3 regions of the Lentilactobacillus sp. TOM.63 genome follow, and region 2 is predicted to be linked to each of the others. Evidence: predicted binding sites of a transcription regulator. Region 2 holds the regulator's gene; each other region holds the start of a gene.
What was found. The regulator Rex, encoded in region 2, represses fermentation and respiration genes when NADH is low (regulators of the CRP and FNR family bind a similar motif). The targets are predictions, from matches to a motif close to TTGTGAANTANTTCACAA.
Positions count from the first base shown of each region.

Region 1 (5,126 bases), on a different contig from region 2:
GAGTAAAAAACTGGGTCAGTAAAATCAACGACTTTATCATTAACGATCATCCTTAACTACTTCAATTTATGAATCCAAAACTGCTAATCTCGCAATTAATGCCAACTTGGGGAAAGCTTGTTCAAACTGTTGCTGCTGAATTGGCTTAATCGCGATCAGTACGACCGTTGCAGGTCCAGCAGACTGATTTTTATTAGGAACGCTCAAATCTGCAATCGCTTCAATTTTAGCGTGATGGGTTTCGGCCATTTGAACCAGTTCATAGCGAACTCCGCGAGAGCCTACTGGTAACATATCCACAACAGCATCATTTGCCCTGATCTTTCGAACCAAATCGTATGAAAAAATTGTGGCTAAATGCTTTTTAACTTCCTCACCAACGTATGGGGTTCCAAGCTGATAAACGAGGGCTGCTCCAGAAAAGTGAATTGAAGCGACATTGATCTGATGAGCCTTGGCAACAACCGTAACCCCAATTGAGGTTGTCTGAGTCCGCATGTTGTCTTCCGTACTCCCATTCAGCGGGAGACCAGATAACCCTGCCTTTTTGAGCTCTTGGCGAATGCCCCAAATGACCCGCTCGCCAGTTGGCTGCAATTCATTGCCAATTGTATCGACAATCGTGATGGGATCCGCACCAAAACACATCAATTCCATCAGTGGTACTCGCACTGAATAAGCCGCTGTAATTGCTGGATCAATTAACACTTCGTCAAATTTTTTCTCCCCGATCCCAGCGCTACAATCACAGGCAATCACTAATGTGTTGTGCGCATCAAGTCTAACCAGGGAAAGATCTCGAAATTGTCCACCATCGCCATTCATTTGGTGTCTCTCCTTTCACGAAAAGTTGGTGCTAACCGCATGTAACGGTGCGCCTAACAATACCAAAGTCAAGTTAGCTATGGAGCCGCAAAAATGGGGCTTCCTTCACCCGTTTTGGCAGGGCAGCATAAATCACTTCACACACAATCAAATTGAGGATTGTCGCAATTGTCAGTGGCACAAAGTACACATAGACTGCTTGTTTTAACAAGGGATACATGAACACTAATTCAATTGGGACGTTAATTGCATAACCAACGATATCAGCAATCACCACCCCTTTAATGGCTTCTTTGCCAAGCTTTTGACGCAGCCAGCCAAAGACAAACATACAGATTCCCATTGCAACAGCGATGATCAAGTGAATCGGCAAGGTGAGTGGAAATCCCGCCAATGCAGCCGACACTAAGTGACCAAATATGCCAAGAAAGCCACCAAATACAGGTCCCAGCAAAATAGCCCCCAAAAATGCCGGTGCTGAATCAAATGCCACCGATCCCATAATCTTAACGTTGGCGCCAATAACACATAATGCCAACAACATCGCCGCCAAGACCATCCGTTTTAAACGATTTGAACGATTCATAAAATCCACTTCCTATCATTACTAAATAATTTCTAGTCCAAGAGAATCATAACATTAATTGTGAACCGTTCAACATGACTCACCGGATCAGTCAAGATTGTTGTACGCATTGAACAAAAGTGAGGTAATGGGAAGCGACAAACGGCTGATCCCGGCCATTTAAGCCAAAAAAATAATGCATTCCAAAACCAAAATGCATTACTTTTTCACTTAAATTCTGGGATCAAAACGCCTTTGGTCCCAATCTCTTGATCAAAATATACTATTTATTCTGATTTTTGATAATAATAGTTAATTTGTGCTTTTTTGCTGTTCGAGCTGAGATAAGAGTACATTTTCAAGGCCGTCTTACCGTTGTGCTGAACCTTCTTGAAATAAAGTGGACTGTTGACGTTGATGAGCGTCAACTTCCAATAACCGTGCTTGTTGACTTTGTTAGCGACTTTAAATAAGTAATTGCTATCCTTGGTATTCGCGTATTTATCAACGTTATCGTAGAAAGTAATTGCCTGATAGTTTTGGTTCGTGGCCTTGGCGGCTCCCTGCTTGAACGTGTACTTTGTCAGTCGATATTTTACCGCGCTCTTGCCAGTTGTGCCATCTGAATATTTGCCGTACCAAGTTCCTTGAAGTGCCTGGGGAACTGGATTAGCCGTCGTCTTTGCATGAGCAGACTGAGCAGCAGGAACAATTGCTGCCAAGCCGGCCGTTACTCCGAGAATGGTAAGTGTCTTAGAAATTTGCATTAATCTATCCTTTCTTTTACAACCAAACGATTGGAAGTAGTCTAACAGAAATGAGCGATTCATGCAAAATTGATTCTATTGACGGTGCTGATCATTTTGTAAAAAGTCCGCTTTTTGCAAGGCCTCATCCTTTTCCTTTAAGGCTTCATCTTTTTCATTGAGGTTAAAGACTTGCCAGCAAATGAGGGCCACACTCCAGGTGATGATAAACAGGCCAACGAGCATAATGCCAAGGATATTGAAGTTCAATGCCTGTGCCCATTTGATAATAAAGAAATGGGAATGGATATCCGATCCAAAGGCCTGTAAAACATCGACGATGCCGACGAAGAACGCTGCGGTGACTGACAGGCCAGTGAGCGCTAAATTATAATACACCTTCCGATATGGTGAAGAGAACACCCAGCTGTAGGCAGTGCTCATGAATAAGCCATCACTGGAATCCATTAGGCACATCCCCGCCGTAAACAACAATGGGAATGAGAAGACAGCAAACCACGGAATGCCTTTACTGGTTGCAACCGCTGAAGTTGCCAAAACGGCGATTTGAGTGGCTGTGTCAAATCCCAACCCAAACAGGAAACCAACGCAGATAACCTGCCAATTGTGATTGATCAAATTAATACTCTTTTTGAAAAATCTAAAAATCTTCGTGTCAGTCGATTGATTTGCCTGCTCAACGTTGCCATTATTGATGGCTTTAAACGACTTCCAAATTCCGACTAAAATCACGAGGTTAATGGTTCCAAGCAGAATTAACATAAACCCGGCAAATAACGTGCCGAAGATGCCGCCAACGTTTTGTAGTGCGGGCAGCTTTGTCTTTGACCACTCGACAAAGAAAATCGTGATGAGGGCCATGATGATGACCACCAGCGAATGACCAAGTGAAAAGTAAAAACCGACCCCATGGGTATTTTTACCATCATTGACCAGCTTTCGAGTCATGTTGTCAATTGCAGAAATGTGATCAACATCAAAGGCGTGCTGAAGGCCAAACGTAAATGATAAAAACGCCATCCCCAATAACGCAGGGTATCTATTCAGATAAGAAAATACCAGTACCCAACCAACAACAAAAATTGCTAAAACATATCCACCAAACTTTGCAATATCCGGCTTAAGTGCGTAATGCACCATTGAACCATTTGTTGAACTTTCCAAAGCAATTCCTCCCTGATGACTGCGGTATTCAATCAGGATAAACAATCTGTCGATTATGGTCAGAAGCTGTTTTGATCGTTCATGGTGATTGTGTATACTTTTACAAGCGCACAAAGTATAGCACCAAAGAAAGCGCATTTATTAGCAAATTTTCGTTAAGTTGGCTGAAGGAAACGGAAAAATGTGACTATTTTAAGAGTGCGAAACCAAGCGGTTAATAATCGGAGTAGTTAACTACATATCCACCTCTCAACACTTGGCCAACTACTAGAGTTAATAATGACTCTTGGAGTTTGCTTCAAGTTACTTCGATCAGTCACAATGCCATCGTTCAAAGTGAGGACCACCTTTAATTGCCGTTGTTCATCCAGAAACTTTTGAATCTGCGGGGTCCCACTACCGTATGGGTATGTGAAGATCGGTGAACGATAGCCAATTTTTTCTTTCAGCACATCTTGGCTGGTGGCGTAATCGTGCTTGAAGCGGGTATAGTTGCGGGGAAGATTGAACACTGGGGTTCCATTATCCACTAAATAGTGCATTCGATTGGTATGAACACCAAATGTGACCAAGTTACCAGCACGCTTTTTCATCCGTAAAATTGCCGGCCAGGTTGCGAGCTTTGTGCCTTGCTTATACCACCCAGTATTTCCAGTAATAATTGAATCGGTGAACGGATAATGATGCTCCAATAATACCGGCAAGGCGTTGCCAATCATCGTTCGGTCAATATCATCGAAGGTAATCGTCACCATCTTTCCCCGAATTGGCTCATGCCGATCAATCTTTCTGATCAGCTCAGGCATGGAGATTACTTTAATGTGATGGTCTTGGAGATAATTCATCTGCTGCCTGAATTCTGGTAAATTAACATTAAAGTCATGAAACTGGCTATTTGGTGACACATCTTCATCAAATTTAACGATTCGGGTATTATCCAAGACTCGATGATAGCAAAAGACCATCACCCCATTCTTAATCTGCTGGTCGTGAGCTGAAATGGCATAACTAGGGCGATTACCCAGCTCATATTCGATGTTTCGATGGGTGCTGTATGCCAATAAACTCAAAAACAGCACAATAAATCCGGTTAGGGCCCACTTTCGTTGTGTTTTAGTCATGGTTTCTCGCCCTCCGTTCCAATCGTCGAATTCGCCACCAACCAAATGCAATCATTAAAATTGCGACAGCTAAAACCAACAATGCAAACGACGCGTATGCTCTAAAAGAAAGATTTAACACTAGGTAATCAGAAACCAGAGCATCCGAATAAGCGTTCAAAAGAAAACAAACATTAATATAGATGACATAGCCCGTAATAAGCCACAAGATGACTAAAATCAGTGCCCGCCTAACATTTGTTAAAAAGGATGACCGTTTGCGAATGATCAAACCTGAAGTTCGTTTGTTTGATTTCATTTTAAAGCCCCCTATCTGGGCTGCGCCAACTTCCAACGTGGCGTGGATCCAAGAAAAAAGAGCCAAGAGCGGTTAAACAGCTGACCAAGTTGATAAACCAATAAAAGATGACGTAGAGCGGTAATAATAACAAGTCATGCCAATTAATGAAATCAGATTTTCTTGAATCTGCATAGCCAATCAGAAATTGAACCAAGCTAATAAATAATAACAGAAATAAGATCACACCATCCATAATGAGATCACCGGTAAATAGGACTGTGATCAAATAAAATAACGTAACAAATGAACAGCTGATGGCCCATAGGTCGCTTAAAATCATATCCATGAGCAGCCATTGCTCACTCAAGCGCCCGGTCACAAACATCCCCCGGTTACGAAATAAG
Region 1 is NZ_JAUCAP010000016.1:14,983-20,108, reverse strand. Features, by position in the region: gene cobS (adenosylcobinamide-GDP ribazoletransferase) at 1-40, opposite strand, end outside; gene QUF07_RS04790 (AIR synthase related protein) at 67-825, opposite strand; gene QUF07_RS04785 (ECF transporter S component) at 899-1,411, opposite strand; gene QUF07_RS04780 (hypothetical protein) at 1,678-2,157, opposite strand; gene QUF07_RS04775 (HoxN/HupN/NixA family nickel/cobalt transporter) at 2,233-3,297, opposite strand; gene QUF07_RS04770 (polysaccharide deacetylase family protein) at 3,552-4,442, opposite strand; gene QUF07_RS04765 (hypothetical protein) at 4,435-4,740, opposite strand; gene QUF07_RS04760 (glycosyltransferase family 2 protein) at 4,742-5,126, opposite strand, start outside.
Region 1: the regulator Rex is predicted to act here: its motif matches at 3,410-3,427, upstream of QUF07_RS04775 (HoxN/HupN/NixA family nickel/cobalt transporter).

Region 2 (5,126 bases):
CAGTTGATAACTGTAGCAGGTAGTAAACAATGCCATGACCGAAGACATTAACACCGATCTGGGAAAGCACCGTTTCATGGCTATTAGGAATAACACCCATGTAGTAACTCATATAGGTAATACCGCCAAAGAAGCACGCCAAGATGGTTGCCATGATGGCTAATGTTGCGGAAGCATTTTTACTCTTTGGTGACTTGAAATTCGGAACAGCATTACTAATCGCTTCAACACCAGTCAAGGAAGATGAACCAGATGAGAAAGCTCTGAAAAACAGAATCAGGGTCATACCTTCAACCGGTGCGCCAATATGAGCAGCGGCATGATACTGGATGTTTCCAGTGGCAATATTGTAACCACCATAAATAACCATCCCGATAATCATCACAATGAAAAGATAAACGGGCAAGGTCAGAAATGAAGCTGATTCACGAATTCCTCTCAAATTAAGCAGCATAATTGCAACTACAATCAAACAAGAAATCAATACTTGATGAGAATAAAGAGACGGGATCGCTGAAGTAATTGCTTCAGTCGCAGATGTTGTGGATACGGCCACAGTCAGCATGTAATCAACCAACAGTGAACCACCGGCAATGAGCCCCGCTCGTTCACCCCAGTTAGTGCTGGCAACAACATACGCCCCACCACCAGATGGATATGCGTGAATAATCTGTTGGTAAGAAAGCGTAATGGCAGCTAAGAGTACCAAAACAAGTGCAGCAACCCAGATTTGGTACATCAGGGCTGCAGCTGATAAAGTGATCAGAATTGTTGTGATCTGTTCGGTACCATAAGCCACTGACGAAAGGGCATCGGAAGATAATAATGCCAGTGCCTTAAACTTTGTCAGGGATTGGCCACCCTCATCAGTGGTTTTTAGCGGTTTCCCAATTAAAAACCGTTTTAAATATCGCCACATAAATAGTTACTCCTTTTAATATAAATCTACCACTCGTAGTGAACCATAAAATAATAGTCCTTCTTGGTAGCAAAAACAAGTCTTGTTATGCAGTAGTAAGATAACACGTAAATACACCATACAACACAAAAATGACTGCGACAACCTCGTTAGTTAATGTTTTTCGAAACAGTCGTTATATTAGGTTAACCGGGTATATTTTATAACCGTTGAAATGGTTAGTTTTCCAGTCACCTAACGACTAATCGTTAGCCATACAAAAAGCCGGCCGACAAACTGAATTCATTCGTCGTCCGACTCCGTTAAGTTATTTTAAATGATTAATCTGTCTGAATGCCTAAATTACATTCCCATTCCTGGAGTTGGCATTGGAGCAGCTGGTGCATCCTTCTTTGGTTCGTCAGCAACAACAGCTTCAGTCGTCAACAACAAGGCTGAAACAGATGCAGCGTTTTGAAGGGCTGAACGGGTAACTTTGGTAGGATCAACGATACCGTCTTTGATCATATCTTCAAATTTACCATTGGCTGCGTTGTAACCAATTCCGGATTTTTCATCTTTGAGTTGTTCAACGATTACTGAGCCTTCAACACCGGCATTTTCAGCAATTTGACGAACAGGTTCTTCAAGTGCCCGGCGAACAATGTTAATACCAGTTTGCTCGTCACCATCGGCTGATTCGTCCAATTTTTCGATGTCTGGAATGACATTGATCAAAGCAGTTCCACCACCAGGGACGAAGCCTTCTTCAACAGCGGCACGGGTTGCATTCAAAGCATCTTCAATTCGGTACTTCTTTTCTTTCAATTCAGTTTCGGTAGCGGCACCAACCCGAACAACGGCAACCCCACCTGATAACTTAGCCAAACGTTCCTTTAACTTGTCACGGTCAAAGTCAGAAGTAGTCTTTTCAATCTGAGTCTTAATTTCTGAAACTCGTTGACTGATTGCATCCTTGGCACCTGAACCGTCAACGATTGTGGTTGAATCCTTCGTAACGTTAATCTTGTTTGCTTGGCCTAATTGTTCAAGCGTTGCGTCCTTCAAGTTCAAACCAAGATCATCAGTGATAACCGTTGCACCAGTCAAAATGGCGATATCTTGGAGTTGTTCCTTACGACGATCACCAAATCCTGGGGCCTTAACGGCAACAACATTGAAGGTTCCCCGCATCTTGTTCAATACAAGTGTTGGTAATGCTTCACCACCAATATCATCGGCAATAATCAAAAGTGAACGACCTTGTTCAACAATCTTTTGCAACAATGGCAAAATGTCTTGAATATTGGTAATCTTCTTGTCGGTAACCAAAATATATGGATTGTCGAGATCGGCTTCCATTTTGTCGTTATCGGTTACCATGTATTGTGACATGTAGCCACGGTCAAATTGCATTCCTTCAACAACATCCAAGCTCGTTTCAACACCACGCGACTCTTCAATGGTAATAACACCATCGTGGCCAACTTTTTCCATTGCGTCAGCAATCAAACTACCAACTTCGGTGTTAGCTGATGAAATTGAAGCAATCTGAGCAATATCATCTTTTGTCTTCACGTCATGTGACATCTTGTGAAGACCATCAACGGCAGCCTTGGTTGCTTTTTCGATTCCACGGCGAATGCCAACAGGGTTAGCACCAGCAGTGACGTTCTTCATACCTTCATTTACAATTGCTTGTGTCAAAACAGTTGCAGTAGTGGTACCATCACCGGCAACATCATTGGTCTTTGACGCAACTTCAGAAACTAATTTGGCACCCATGTTTTCAAAATGATCTGGCAATTCGATTGCCTTTGCAATTGTAACACCATCATTTGTGATCGTTGGGTTGCCTGCTGATTGTTCCAAAACAACGTTGCGGCCTTTTGGTCCTAATGTTGCTTTAACTGTGTCTGCTAATTTATCAACACCCTTGAGCATTGCGCCGCGGGCATCTTCAGAAAACTTAACTTGTTTAGCCATTACAAATTTCACCTCAAAAATGTATTTTTGATTTATTATATAAATTAATGATGCTGATTATTTCGCAAAAAGTTTATTCAACAACTGCGACAATATCTTTTTCATGTAAAACTAGATAGGATTTATCGTTGTCCTCGATCTCAGTACCTGCGTACTTATCGAACATTACCTTGTCGCCCTTTTTTACAACTGGCGCAACCTTTTGACCATTGTCCAAAACTCGGCCATCACCTACGGCAACAACTGTACCGGCTTGTGGCTTCTTCTTAGCATTATCTGCTAATACGATACCGCCTACCGACTTTTCTTCTTCTTTTTCTGTTTCGATAATTACACGATCGCCTAATGGTTTTAACACGTTAGTCCCTCCATTTACAACTATTTTTAGCATCATTAGCACTTGAATGACAGAAGTGCTAATCACTGTTTATAATATATTATTTTTTTGATCTAATTGCAAGGATTTATTAGAAAATGTTCAGGATATCATGCCTGGATTGGGATTATACCAGGGTTTGTGGCAGGGATTTAAATCATCGCCTAATTGCTCTATTTTTGAATCATCCCCTACTTTAAATAAACCAATACCCATATTTAGACACATCTTGCACTCTTATAAATCAAATAAAGCGCCTCGCCGTGAACAAGAAACGTTCATCGCGAGGCACTTTATTTAAATTCAACCCGAGCTTTAACTTCGACTTATCCACACATTAATCGTGTTTTTCAATCGAGGTAAAGTCGCAGGAAACTACTTTCCAAAGTTATCGATAAAGTAAATCAACGTCTGTAGTTCATTGGTCAAATCGACGTTTTGAACCAGCACATTATCAGGTACTGAGATTCGGATTGGGGTGAAATTCAAGATCCCTTTTACGCCCCCAGCTACCGCATCCGCTGCAACTTCTTGGGCTGCAGATGATGGCACTGTCAGGATCACAACCTGAATTTGTTGTTCATGCAGCTGGCTGGCAAGCTCTGAGATTGGATAGACTGGTACCCCATCCTCAATGGTATTAATGATCGTTCCATTCGTATCAAATGCCGCAGAAATCCGTACGTTGCTATCTTTGTGAAAATTAAAGTTTAACAGCGCGTGGCCCAAGTTACCAACACCAATCAAAGCAACGTTGGTCAGGTGTTCCTGGTTCAAGATCTGCTTAAAGAAGTTCAGTAGGCTATCGACATCATAACCATAACCCCGTTTACCCAATGCGCCAAAATATGAAAAGTCTCGGCGAATGGTGGCAGAATCCACCTGAACCGCTTCTGCCAACTCGGTAGAAGAGATCCGTTGTTTTCCGGTATCGTGTAAAATATTTAAATATCGATAATAAATTGGCAATCGTTTCGCGGTCGCCTTTGGAATGTTTTCGGCTGTCAAAATTTCCTCCTGTAAAACCTATTTTAAAAATTCAAAACTTTGTGAACCCATCTTTATTTATTATTCTATCATATAATGCCACCTTGTGAAATGTATTTCAAGTAATACTTACAAACTATTATTGTAAAACCAGATAATATGATAAAATTATATACTGTTAACTACAGAAAGGTGGCCGCTGAATTGATAATTTTACAAGCCCAAGATTTAACCAAACGATTTAACGGGGAAGAAATCTTTTCGAATGTGAATATGGCCGTCCAAGAAAAAAGTCGAATTGCTTTGGTGGGCCGAAACGGCGCCGGAAAATCCACCTTAGTCAAAATGATAATCGGTGAACAATCGCTCGATGGTGGCCAAATTGTGACCAAAAAGAATCTGAGCATTGGTTACTTGGCACAAGACACTGGCCTAGATTCCGATAAATCAATTTATGATGAAATGGCCGCCGTCTTCGCCAAATTTAAACAACAAGAACGAAAGATTCACGAATTAGAGGCGCAGATGAGTGATCCCTCGATTGACCCAGCTTCCGAGGAATATGCCCAAATTTCATCACAATATGATAATATTCGGGCGGATTTTGAACAGCACAACGGTTATGGTTACGATGCAGAAATCAGAGGCGTCCTTCACGGCTTTGGATTTGGTCAAGCTGATTATGATCGGCCAATCAACGAATTGTCTGGCGGTCAAAAGACCCAACTTGCCCTGGCGAAGCTCCTCTTGGAAAAACCAGAATTACTGATACTCGATGAGCCGACCAACCATTTGGACGTTGAAACCATTACTTGGTTGGAAGGGTACATCCAGAATTATAGTGGCGCGCTCTTAATCATTTCACATGACCGTTACTTC
Region 2 is NZ_JAUCAP010000002.1:61,626-66,751, reverse strand. Features, by position in the region: gene kimA (potassium transporter KimA) at 1-919, opposite strand, end outside; gene groL (chaperonin GroEL) at 1,262-2,884, opposite strand; gene groES (co-chaperone GroES) at 2,958-3,242, opposite strand; gene QUF07_RS00820 (redox-sensing transcriptional repressor Rex) at 3,636-4,268, opposite strand; gene QUF07_RS00815 (ABC-F family ATP-binding cassette domain-containing protein) at 4,452-5,126, shown strand, end outside.

Region 3 (5,126 bases), on a different contig from region 2:
CCAGGAACTACCTGCTTCGTTTCTTGAATATGCATCAAAGCAGACAATGCTTGATATTGCACACGAGCCATCTGATCATTCACAGTAGGAACAGGATTAGGAGACATCCCTTTTGCATATTGAGCTGCGTTTTTACCAATTGCTCGATACGTATCCAATGTCAGCACCGGTGCCTGTGGGAATAATTCCAAATTACTCAATGGTTCTTGGTCCTTTTGATGAATGATCGCTGTTCCTTTTGATTGAATCGCAACAGAAATTCCAGAACCTGAAAGTTGATCAGCGTCAACAGAACAGAAAGAAACGTCTGAGGTACGATAGACTTTTACAACCCGAGCCTTCAAACCTTCCTCTTCAATTCCGGCAATAACCTGACGTAAAACATCCTTATGAGGTAATTTGGTCATTGTTCGTGTTAATACTTCTGCAAATGCTGGCGCAACCGCGATGACAACTTCATCTTTTGACAATCCTGGTTTGGCTACGCCAACATGTTTGAACCAGTCAACTGGTTTGATATCAGAAGTCTGACTACTTGAAGGTGCAGCTTGAGTTGCTGTCGCTGCTGAGTTTCCAGAATCATTAAACGAAATTGGTGTATCAGTGTTTTTCATTTCACCTATAACGTCTTTAATAATACTTCTTAATAATGTTTCATCTATTTCTTGACTCATCTAAATTTGCCTCCCTTCAAAAGTCGTACTAGAAGTCCATATGTTGTGGATCCATAGCCCATGGAATATCTTTAATCTTGTCCCATGTGTCTTTATCTTCCCACAAACGGTACCCAGTACCAGGGCCTTGATAATCGTTAGGATTGTCAATAGCTGAAATGCAGTGCCAATTCTTATCAAAAATGGCAGACGTTTGAAGGTAATCACCACAAACTTTTTGCTGTGCCAAAGCAAGAACAGCTTGAGCAACATCGTTAAATCCGTGATCATGAAGTGCCTTAATGATATCTGAAACAGTAATACCACGATCCATTAAGTCTTGTGCTGCCTTCATATCCTGAACCATATCTCGCTTAGGCATATCGTCTGAGTTGCTTGCATAAGTTGCAGCTTCAACTTCTTCATCAGTAATTGCTGGTAATCCTAATCCATCAAAAACAGCTTGAATTGCCTTAGCGGCTTTATTTCTGATCTTAATAGCATCTTCTTCATGGATAGGTAAAATACCACCGTTAACAGCCAAATCACGTTCCATTGCGCAATAATCATCATAATCTAAAACATCCATGTTAGAACCTGCGAAGGTGTTGTCACGGTTTTCTTCAGCAGCATAACCGGATGAAATGTAGTCAGTTCCGGCAATGAATTGACCAATCATTCGTTCAGTTCGACGAATATCAGAATGTGAGAATGCTTGATCACAACCAGAAGCACACTCAATATCCATCATCATGCACATCAAGTTTTCACCAAGGACTTCACGGATACCACCGGGCACAGCACCTGGGATACCAATACAACTAACACCACCGTTTTGTAATCCTTGAACACCTGATGCTTTGGTAATAAAGATACAACGAGCTTCCAAGTACAGCATTGATTTGCCTTCAGTGTAGCCCATCATAGCTTCTGAACCAGCACCTGAAGTAAATCGCATCTTCAATCCACGAGATGCATAACATGAAGCCAAGAACCCTTTTGACCAAGGTGTATCATCACCATCAGTAAATACTCGGTCGGTTCCATAAACTGAAATAGTTTCAGCGTAAGCAGTGAATCCACGCATCCCTAAACTCAATTCTTCAGATTCCTCAACAGAACATTGAGTAATAACACCTGGACGACCTGTTTGTGACCCAACCATAATTGAAATGGCATTCATTGGGGCATAACGGGCAATCGCAGTAGTCGTTTCTTGTTCTGGAAATCCTCGAAGAGCAGCTTCAGCAGCATCAGCAGCGATTTCAACTGGGTTATCCAAAGTGTTAGTAATATGACATTGAGTAGCCGGTGTTCGACGTGGTCGCATCTTTTGAACAGCCACAATCATTTCACCAAAGTTTAACTTGCTAATAACTTCCTCGGCTTTGGCTGGGGTGATGGCCGTAGTGTATTTAATGATTTCTGAACGCGATACATTAGGATCAACAAGCATGTGAGCAATCTTTAATGAATCAGTGTTCATTGCCATTTCAGCATTGTCCAAATTAAGACCATATTCTGCAATGTACTTATCAATTAAATCAAAGTCTTCTTTTTTCTTACCATCAAGTTCAGTAATTTCACCGTTCTCTAATTTGATACTAGGCTTAGGATCGTTCTTACCTTCCAGGGCAACTAATCCTTCGTCATCCCACTCTTTAACAAAACCATCCAAATGAACTGGACGTTTCTCTAATTTTTCAAATCTCTTTTGACGTTTCAATTGTGTTCCTCCTTTCGACTACTTAATGTAAGATGGGAAGTCATTAACGGGCTTCTCACCCATCGCACCAAGTAATTTCAGTCCGACTTCTCGGCCGGCCTTAACGGCTTGTCTTACGGCACCTGAATCACCACTAATATGAACCATCCCTTCGTTTGAGAAGCTGGTTCCATGCCCTGGCGATGCAAATGATAAAACATTAACACTAGCCGTTTTAATTGCGGTATCGGCCATAATGACTCCGATGCCTGAAGGAGCACCACAAATCAAACCGTATGCTTTACCTTCTGGAGCACCAAATGCTGCGTGACAAGCACCTGCTGCCCGAGCAGTGAATTGTAATTCCAAATGGCCAGCCGCCGAATTATAAACGTCGCCAAAGGTCGTACTCAACGTGTCTAACGCAACCTTAATGGCTGAACGTACATCCGATGGGTCATACCCACCAATTAAAATTAAGGAACCATGTCCAGCACCGCCCTTTGTATCACGGGGGAGCTCGATATCGATTACTTCTGTATTGGTTGCTTTAACTGCTTCATCCATGGCCATAATATGTGGCCCAGCTCCAGAACGAGCACTTAGTACACCCAATACTGAATACCTCTTAGTTACATGAAGTTGATCTAACAATAAAGGATCAACACTTGGAATACACATTCCAATGGTGTCACCGATTTTTCGAGTTCCAACTAATTCAGGAACGGCACTAGTAGAGTTTAAGAAATCATTCATTTGCTGTCCTCCTGACGACTTTGACTGATCCTCACCCTTAACCGAAATACCTTTTTTCATCATTTCGTTAAGGACTTGCTCAACTAACGCATCATTATCTTTATCCATAATTATTACCTACATAATCATCAAATTTTTTCTAAATTATCAGTTTACTTTGAGGCAGCGTTCTTTAAATCATTAGGATCTGGAAGAATCTTCTCAACATCCGTGTGTGGACGTGGAATGACATAGTTGGAAACAACTTCGCCGATGTTTTCTGCGGCTGATACACCTGCATCAACAGCTGCTTTAACAGCACCAACATCACCACGAACCATCACAGTTACCAATCCGTGACCGATTTTTTCCTGACCAACTAAGTTCACATTGGCTGCTTTAACCATCGCATCGGCAGCTTCAATGGATGCTACAAGACCTTGAGTCTCAATTAAACCTAAAGCTTCTTGTTCCATGTGAAATTCCTCCTAAGTGTGTTGAACCAATCTCTCGGTTCGCGAAATTGTGAACCGTTGGACTAATTCAATTGTTTTTGAAAACACTTTCAGTATAAGGAATTTGCATTATGATATCTTAAACAAGTTCATCTTTAAAATAACAATATTTGAAAACGGTTACACAACAAAAGATAAAATAACAAGAAAGTACTAACTATTTCAATGATTTATCTTGTAATCGCGATTTGATTATCATAAAATTGAATCAAGGTGGAAGCGGTTCCACTATACAATTGTAATTGGCTTCATAAATGACTAGGGGGCACGATAATGATCACCTATTCTCTCAAACAGAAAGACTATCAAACGCTAGCTGAAGCAATCAACACTTTTTCTGGGATTACTCAAATTGACACAGCCTTTTATACCTTGGATGGCCAACTTTTGAAAAATGGGAGTATTTTCCAACAACCAGAAGATGTCCAGCAAAGTCTCAACGTTTATTCTGACGAGATCTTTTCGATCTTTCCAGTGACAATGAATTACAAACTCTGGGGGCTCGTTATTTGCAATTCTGTCAACGTCTCACAGCAACGAATATCGTTATCAAGAAACTATTTAGAAAACATTATTGGGCAAATATTTGAATCAGACACTGACGTTAACATTTCCGTCTGGGATGCGCTTGGAAGTGAAGGCATCTCTGCACTCCGGAACTTCGACACTTACTTAAGAAATGAAGCGAGCAAAAAGATATCGTCAACACCGGTTGAGTCAATGCCCGCAATCAATGGCGGAAAAGCCAGTGAAGCTAATTCGCTTGACGATGATGCTTCCGGCAACATCTATCACAGCCTAGAGGCCTGTCTTAACTACATCAAAAGCAATATTGATCAGACCATCTCACTAGACGAAGTTGCCCAACACGTATTCCTGTCGCCATCGTATTTGAGCCGCATATTCAAAAAAACTATGCACGTGAACTTTATTGATTACATCAATAATCAAAAGATTGCCGTTGCAGGTGAAAAGCTCTGTTTAAGCGAGTCGCCAGTAAGCCATATTGCCAAACAAATTGGCTTTGCACAAACCAGCTACTTTACCAAAATTTTCAAGCAGCATACCGGTTTAACTCCTTCTGAGTTTAGACAGCGAAACGCTTCAATCCAGAAGATCGTGACAATCCATCGCGACCTGACATGGAAGGATAGCGACAGCGTCTATGATGTTTCTAAGCAGTATTTTCAAGATCATAATATTAGCTATTATTCCCAACCCGTCAATGGGTTCCCGTACATCAACAGTATTGCTGGGTTAGCCGATTCCTCAGGTCAACGCGGATGGATATTCACCGTTGATTGCAAGCAGCCCAACGCTTCATCGATGTTAGTCCCAGTGGCAGGCAAGTCGGTTATTCAGTGGATTTATACCGAATATCCGGGTGATTGACTTTTTTAATGACGACAAATAGGCCTTTAACAGCATTTTTTGATGGCTGTTGAAGGCTTTTGGTTTTGGGATTATGCGGTTGAAACGGGTTTTAAGAGTTTGACACTTAATATCCCCCACTAAAGC
Region 3 is NZ_JAUCAP010000016.1:22,584-27,709, reverse strand. Features, by position in the region: gene QUF07_RS04830 (propanediol/glycerol family dehydratase medium subunit) at 1-674, opposite strand, end outside; gene QUF07_RS04825 (propanediol/glycerol family dehydratase large subunit) at 703-2,379, opposite strand; gene pduB (propanediol utilization microcompartment protein PduB) at 2,398-3,222, opposite strand; gene QUF07_RS04815 (BMC domain-containing protein) at 3,267-3,569, opposite strand; gene QUF07_RS04810 (helix-turn-helix domain-containing protein) at 3,882-5,000, shown strand.
Region 3: the regulator Rex is predicted to act here: its motif matches at 3,678-3,695, upstream of QUF07_RS04815 (BMC domain-containing protein).